Regions from separate parts of the Caballeronia sp. LZ029 genome, predicted to be linked through region 3. Evidence: predicted binding sites of a transcription regulator. Region 3 holds the regulator's gene; each other region holds the start of a gene.
What was found. Region 3 encodes HrcA, which represses chaperone genes, less so after heat shock. Its sites were predicted from a motif close to TTAGCACTCNNNNNNNNNGAGTGCTAA; they were not measured.

Region 1 (2,266 bases), 2.0 Mb from region 3:
GCCTTCCACGACGTCGAGCTCGTCTTGCAGCGACTTGCCGTCTTCGACGGTGATGACGCCTTCCTTGCCGACCTTGTCCATCGCTTCAGCGATGCGCTCGCCGATCGACGTGTCGCTGTTCGCCGAGATCGAGCCGACTTGCGCGATTTCCTTGTTGGTCGTGCAGGGCTTGCTGATCTTGCGCAGTTCTTCGATTGCTGCGGCGACAGCCTTGTCGATGCCGCGCTTCAGGTCCATCGGGTTCATTCCCGATGCGACGTACTTCATGCCTTCGCGAACGATGGATTGCGCGAGCACGGTAGCGGTCGTGGTGCCGTCACCTGCGTTGTCGCTGGTCTTGGAAGCCACTTCCTTGACCATTTGCGCGCCCATGTTCTGGAGCTTGTCCTTCAGTTCGATTTCCTTCGCGACCGAGACACCGTCCTTGGTGACCGTCGGGCCGCCGAACGAGCGCTCGAGCACGACATTGCGGCCCTTCGGACCCAGCGTGACCTTGACGGCGTTGGCCAGGATGTTCACGCCTTCGACCATCTTGGCGCGTGCGGAATCGCCAAAAGTGACTTCTTTAGCTGCCATATCCAAACTCCTTGATTCGATTCGATTTTCCGGCTTCGCTCAGCGCGCCCGAAAGAGGCTGCGGCTTGTTGGCGAAGCCGAATGTGCAGGAAGGATGCTTACTTGACCAGAACGGCCATGATGTCTTCTTCGCGCATGACGAGCAGTTCCTGCCCGTCGACCTTGACGGTCTGGCCAGCGTACTTGCCGAACAGAACGCGGTCGCCCACCTTCACGTCGAGGGCGTTCTGCACGCCCTTGTCATCGCGCTTGCCCGGGCCGATGGCCAGGACTTCGCCTTGATCCGGCTTTTCTGCCGCTGCTTCCGGGATCACGATGCCCGATGCGGTCTTGGTTTCCTGGTCCAGACGCTTGACGATGACGCGATCGTGCAAAGGACGAAGGTTCATACACACTCCTCTCTTGATTGAGACTGAAAACGCGGGAAAACCCGTCCATTGAGAACAATCTCGCCGGACGGCAATCTTGTTAGCACTCTCGTGCAGTGAGTGCTAATTATATGGACCGAGTTTGACAATTTCAAGGAGGGGTTCGAGCGGGGAATCCCGTAGTGGCCGGATTTATCGAACTTTGCGTTTCGTGTTCGGGATGTGGCGCGGGGACTCCGTCGGACATTGCGCGCCAGAATAAGTTTTCGACGGAGCGCGAATCATCGGCATGGCTAGGGTAAACCTTGGGTACCGTCGTCACTTTGCTATGCGGCGGTCCACGCCTGACGCATGAAGTTCACGCTCCCGCGCATCGACGCAAGCGGTTCGCCCTTGAAACCGCACTCCGCGCTGAGCAGGCCCTGATAACCGCATGCTTTGAGATGACCGAAAAAGCACGGGTAATCGTAGGAACCCGTGCCCGGATTCAGACGGCCAGTGTCGGCAAGATGAATATGCGCGAGCCACGCGCAGTGCTCGCGTAGTTCGTCGAGCGGCTCGTTCTCTTCGTCCATGTGATAGAAGTCCGCAAGTCCGCGCACTTCGGGCCGGTTCAACTTTCTCGCGAGCCGCGCGCCATCGCCGACGCTGTTCACCAGATTCGACTCCCTGCGATTCAACGGCTCGATCACGAGCGTGGTGCCGGTGCCTCGCAATGCATCCGCGCACCATTCGAGCGCGCTCAGGAATTCGTCTTCCGCCTGCGCCTGACTCCAGCCGCTGCCGAGCACGACGACGCGCGCTCGCGCAATCGTCAGCAATTCGACGACGCGATCGAAATACGCACGATTGCGACGCTCGTCTTTCTCCGGACCGACGATGCGCGCATCGTGCGGGAACAAATAACTGAACGCGCTCGCGGGCAACGGCAGGTCAGCCACCCTCGCCTTCGCATCGGCGAAGGATGCATCGTCTTCGAGTTTCATCGGCACGAGCTGCGCCTCGATGTAGTCGAGCCCGGCCTCTTTCATCAAGCTCGCGTTTTGCAGCGGCCCGCACCAGCCGAATCGGGGTGTTGTCGTCATGTCGTTTTCTCGAAAGGGGATGGGCTCAAACGCAGCGCTTCCGGTTGTCGTCGTCGGCCGCGTGTGCCGCGCAGTTGCCAAATGTGCGCGTGTGCATCGATTTCCTCAAGCAGGAACTCGCACACGGCGAATTTGCCTTGTGGACGACGGCTGCGCGCGGTCCGATCGTCGCATGCGGCTACGGCGATCTCGAAGCAATGGGACGCTTCGATCTCGTGGTCAACGCGACATCGGCCA
Region 2 (2,266 bases), 200 kb from region 3:
GACACGAGGCACGTATCGCGGCCGGCGGGCAGCACATCCTGCGACTGGATCTCGATCTGACGATAGCGGCGGCGGCCTGCGGTAATCGCGTCGATGAACTGGCGCTTCGTCTCCCGCTTGCCGTTCGTGTGGACGTAGCTGACGTTTTCGGCCAGCAGCGCGTCCAGCGCCGGGCCGTCGCCCTCGACCATCGCACGGAAACGGTCACGCTCGAGGCCGCGGATCGCCTCAATGGTTTTTGCCGGCATCTGTCGCGTCCTCTTGCGTCGAGGAACCGATGCGCCGGCGCCTCGTCAGAAGTTGTATTGCAGATATAGCTGGCTGAAATTTATACCAGGATTGGGCTCTTTGATACCGCCGTTCGACAGATGCTGGAAACGAAAGCCCGCCTGATAGTTCTGCTGCGCGCCGAAGATCATGCCGACGCCCACCATGTCCGCGAACTGGAACGCCGACCCCACCGAGAAATTCTCCGTGATGCGCGTATGCGAAAGCAGCCGCACGCCGACGCCCGCCTCGATGAACGGCCGGAAGTAGCCGGAGCTCTTCACGAAGCGCACCACCGGCGTAATGCCGACCTCCCAGATGCTCGGGTGGACGGCGTTATCCTCGGTCGTGTGCCAGTAGGACACGTGCCCTTCGCCGATGAGCGTGAAGTGGAATCCGCCGATCTCCCACCAGTTGAGGCCCGGATCCCATGCGACGCCGAGGTCGGCTTTCTTGATGTCGCGATCGGCGACGCCGCCGGCGATCTGAAGGCCGAAACGATCGGCGTGAGCTGCCGCCGATGCAAGGCCGAATGCGGCAAGAACCGCCACGCGCGAGAGCGGACGTTGCCACGAACTCTTGTTTTTATGCATGAGCACCCCAATTACTCCGATGACGGGCGTGTTTCATTAAGAGCGTTGTCTCGCGATTCTAGAGACGTTTTTCAGAATTTGCAGGAATCGCAACCACCTTCTCCGTTTGTTGAATTTTCTTTCTCCGCAGCGCACAAAAGCGGTAACGGATTCGAAAGCAGCTTCATCACCGGTACTTTCTTCCGCTTATCATGCAACGGTCTGTCCTATTGACCTTGCTAATTCGATAGTTTTTGTGGGAACTCCCACACTCCCCTCCGCTCTAACACTTAGCACTCGATGAACCGGAGTGCTAATATCGTGTCTGACTGCCGCTGGTGTTAAGCGGCGAGTGAATTGTTGATAAGGAGCTTATGAGCGTGACCAATGCGATGACCCTTCCGAATGTCGTGAACTCGGCACCTGCCAAGGCATCTTCGGCAGGCGCGCTGACGTACGCACAGTCGTCGATGCTGACCGGCCAGATCGGCAACATCGATTCCTACATACAAGCAGTGAACCGTATTCCGATGCTTTCGCAGGCGGAGGAACGTCAGTACGCCACCGAGTTCCGCGAGCAGGGCAACCTGAACGCCGCGCGCCAGCTCGTGCTTTCGCACCTGCGGCTCGTCGTGTCGATCGCCCGTAACTATCTCGGTTACGGCCTGCCGCACGCGGACCTGATCCAGGAAGGCAACATCGGTCTGATGAAGGCCGTGAAGCGCTTCGACCCCGAGCAAAACGTGCGCCTGGTTTCGTACGCCATGCACTGGATCAAGGCCGAGATCCACGAGTACATCCTGCGCAACTGGCGCATGGTGAAGGTCGCGACGACCAAGGCGCAGCGCAAGCTGTTCTTCAACCTGCGCAGCCACAAGACCAGCCACTCGGCGTTTACGCCGGACGAGATCGACGGTCTCGCGAGCGAGCTGAATGTGAAGCGCGAGGAAGTCGCGGAAATGGAAACCCGCTTGTCGGGCGGCGATATCGCGCTCGAAGGCCAGGTTGATGACGGCGAGGAAGCGTTCGCGCCCATCGCCTATCTGGCGGACTCGCACAACGAGCCGACGAACGTGATTGCCGCGCGCCAGTTCGACAAGCTGCAGAGCGACGGCCTTGCCGAAGCGCTCGAATCGCTGGATGAACGCAGCCGCCGCATCATCAAGGCGCGCTGGCTCGACGTGCAGGACGACGGCTCGGGCGGCAAGACGCTGCATGAACTGGCCGACGAGTTCGGTGTATCGGCGGAACGCATTCGCCAGATCGAGGCGAGCGCAATGAAGAAGATGCGCTCGGCGCTGCACGAGTTCGCGTAACGCCTGACTGTGTCGTAGCAAAAATTGAAAAGCCCGCCGTCGATGAGACAGCGGGCTTTTTCTTTTGCCTGCGCTGGAAACACAAACGGCACCCGAAGGTGCCGTCTGCTT
Region 3 (2,266 bases):
GCGTTTCGGCACGCCGTGAAAGCTCAGGACGAGCTTGTCGCCCGCGGCGAAATCCGGCTGGCCGTGATGCCGCCAATAATCGCGCACTTGTTCGGCAAGCGCGCCGATATACGCGGGATGATCCGCGTAATGGCGGATCGTGCGGATTTCCGGCTGATTGCGCACGCGCTTGAGCGCGGCGAAGGCATCGTCGAACGCGGTGGCTGTCGTGGACGACGAGTATTGCGGATACATCGGCAAGAGAAGAATGCGATCGGCGCCTTCGAGCTTCAACTGATTCAGCATCGCGCCGATGCCGGGCGACCCATAGCGCATCGCATAGTCGACGATCACGTGATAGTCGTTCGCCGCGAACAGCCGCCGCAGACCCTCGACCTGCTTTTCCGTATGCACGCGCAGCGGCGAGCCTTCGGGCATCCACACTTGCGCATATTTCCTGGCCGACGCGCGTCCGCGAAACGGCAGGATCAGCGCGCGCAGAATGACCTGCCACACGAGCGACGGAATTTCGACGACGCGCGGATCGGACAGAAACTGCGCCAGATACTTGCGCACCGCCCGCGGCGTGGGCGCGTCCGGCGTGCCGAGATTGATCAGCAGCACCGCGACGCGATGCGAAGCGCTGGGCTGCGAGGGCAACTCGAGGTCGAAACGCATAGGGCAAGCAGGCCGGAAGAGTGGTCGTCTAAAAGTTGAGAACCATTATAGCGGCGGGCTTAAGCGGGCATCATTGGCCGAACGGCCTAGTGGCGCGACCTTGCGTGCCGCGCCAAGATGGCGTCACTGATGACTGAGTGACATCGAGAGCAGGCGCGCGGTGATGTCCACGATCGGAATCACGCGGTTATACGCCATGCGCGTCGGGCCGATCACGCCGAGCGTGCCGACGATCTTCCCGTTGACCTCGTACGGCGCTGTCACGACGCTCATTTCCTCGATCGGCACGAGATTGCTCTCGCCGCCGATAAAGATTTGCACGCCTTGCGCGTGGCTCGATACATCCAGCAATTGCAGGAGGCTCGTCTTTTGGTCGAACAAATCGAAAAGCTTGCGCAGCCGCGCCATGTCGGACGAAAGGTCCGCCACTTCGAGCAGATTGCGCTCGCCGGAAATGAGCACGGTGTCCATAGGGTCCGTCTCGGCGGTGCTCGCGACCACGGCCGCCTGCATGAGCGTGGTCATGTCGCCGCGCAACTGGTCGATTTCCTCGCGCAGACGGCGGCGCACTTCGTCGAAGGACAGGCCCGCGAAATGCGCGTTGATGTAATTGGACGCTTCGACGAGCTGCGAGGGCGAGTAGTCGCGCTGCGTCGCCATCATGCGGTTCTGGACGTCGCCTTCGGGCGTCACGATGATGAGCAGGATGCGCTTGTCCGACAGCCGCATGAACTCGATCTGCTTGAACATGTGGCTGCGGCGCGGCGTGAGCACGACACCCGCGAACGACGACAGACTGGACAGCACGCTCGCCGCCGCCGCGACGATTTTCTGCGGCTCCTCGCCCTGCAGCCGGGTCTTGACCGCGGTGGTCATGGCTTCATCTTGCGGCGCTTCTACAGTCAGCATCGTATCGACGAAGAGCCGGTAGCCGCGCGGCGTGGGAATGCGTCCCGCCGACGTATGCGGGCTCGAGACGAGGCCGAGCTCCTCGAGATCCGACATCACGTTGCGGATCGTCGCGGGGCTCAGTTCGAGACCGGAATGGCGTGATAACGTGCGCGAACCGACCGGCTGACCTTCGGCGATGTAGCGCTCGATCAACGTTTTCAGGAGGGTTTGTGCACGTGGGTCTAGCATGGGGAAATTTTAGCTCAACGAGTCGGAGGGCGGCGAGCCGCGCCGTGTGCGCTGCGTTCAACGTCCGCTCCATTCTAGCGATAAACGACGGGCGTGCCGTGCGGCGTCTTGCGGTCCCGTCGCAGCACGCTCGTCCGCCATCGCCCGCGGTTCTTTTCGCTCTCTGACTATGGTGTAATGCCGGCATGGAAATTGGCCAATTCAAGACCGTCGCCCTCGTGGGGCGCACCAACACGCCGGGCATCGAGGCGCCGCTGAGATCGCTCGCCGGTCTTCTGGCGCAGCAAGGCTTCGAGGTCGTGTTCGAGGCGGGCACCGCGAAAGATGTCGAGGTGACGGAGTTTCCGGCGCTCTCCATCGCGGAGATGGGCGCGCGCGCGGACGTCGCGATCGTGCTCGGCGGCGACGGCACCATGCTCGGCATCGGCCGGCAGCTCGCGCCGTACAAGACGCCGCTCATCGGCGTGAA

Region 1: a site for HrcA is predicted at 1,045-1,071, ahead of QCE73_RS11470 (co-chaperone GroES). Genes of this name have one in related genera too.
Region 2: a site for HrcA is predicted at 1,130-1,156, ahead of rpoH (RNA polymerase sigma factor RpoH). Genes of this name have one in related genera too.

The regions. Positions count from the first base shown of each region.
Region 1 is NZ_JARUXO010000001.1:2,424,887-2,427,152, forward strand. It holds gene groL (chaperonin GroEL) at 1-576, opposite strand, end outside; gene QCE73_RS11470 (co-chaperone GroES) at 675-965, opposite strand; gene QCE73_RS11475 (sugar phosphate isomerase/epimerase family protein) at 1,271-2,029, opposite strand; partial or broken gene QCE73_RS11480 (shikimate dehydrogenase family protein) at 2,179-2,266, shown strand, end outside.
Region 2 is NZ_JARUXO010000001.1:274,460-276,725, reverse strand. It holds gene QCE73_RS01360 (nuclear transport factor 2 family protein) at 1-248, opposite strand, end outside; gene QCE73_RS01355 (acyloxyacyl hydrolase) at 294-860, opposite strand; gene rpoH (RNA polymerase sigma factor RpoH) at 1,220-2,155, shown strand.
Region 3 is NZ_JARUXO010000001.1:471,319-473,584, reverse strand. It holds gene hemH (ferrochelatase) at 1-657, opposite strand, end outside; gene hrcA (heat-inducible transcriptional repressor HrcA) at 781-1,797, opposite strand; gene QCE73_RS02225 (NAD kinase) at 1,983-2,266, shown strand, end outside.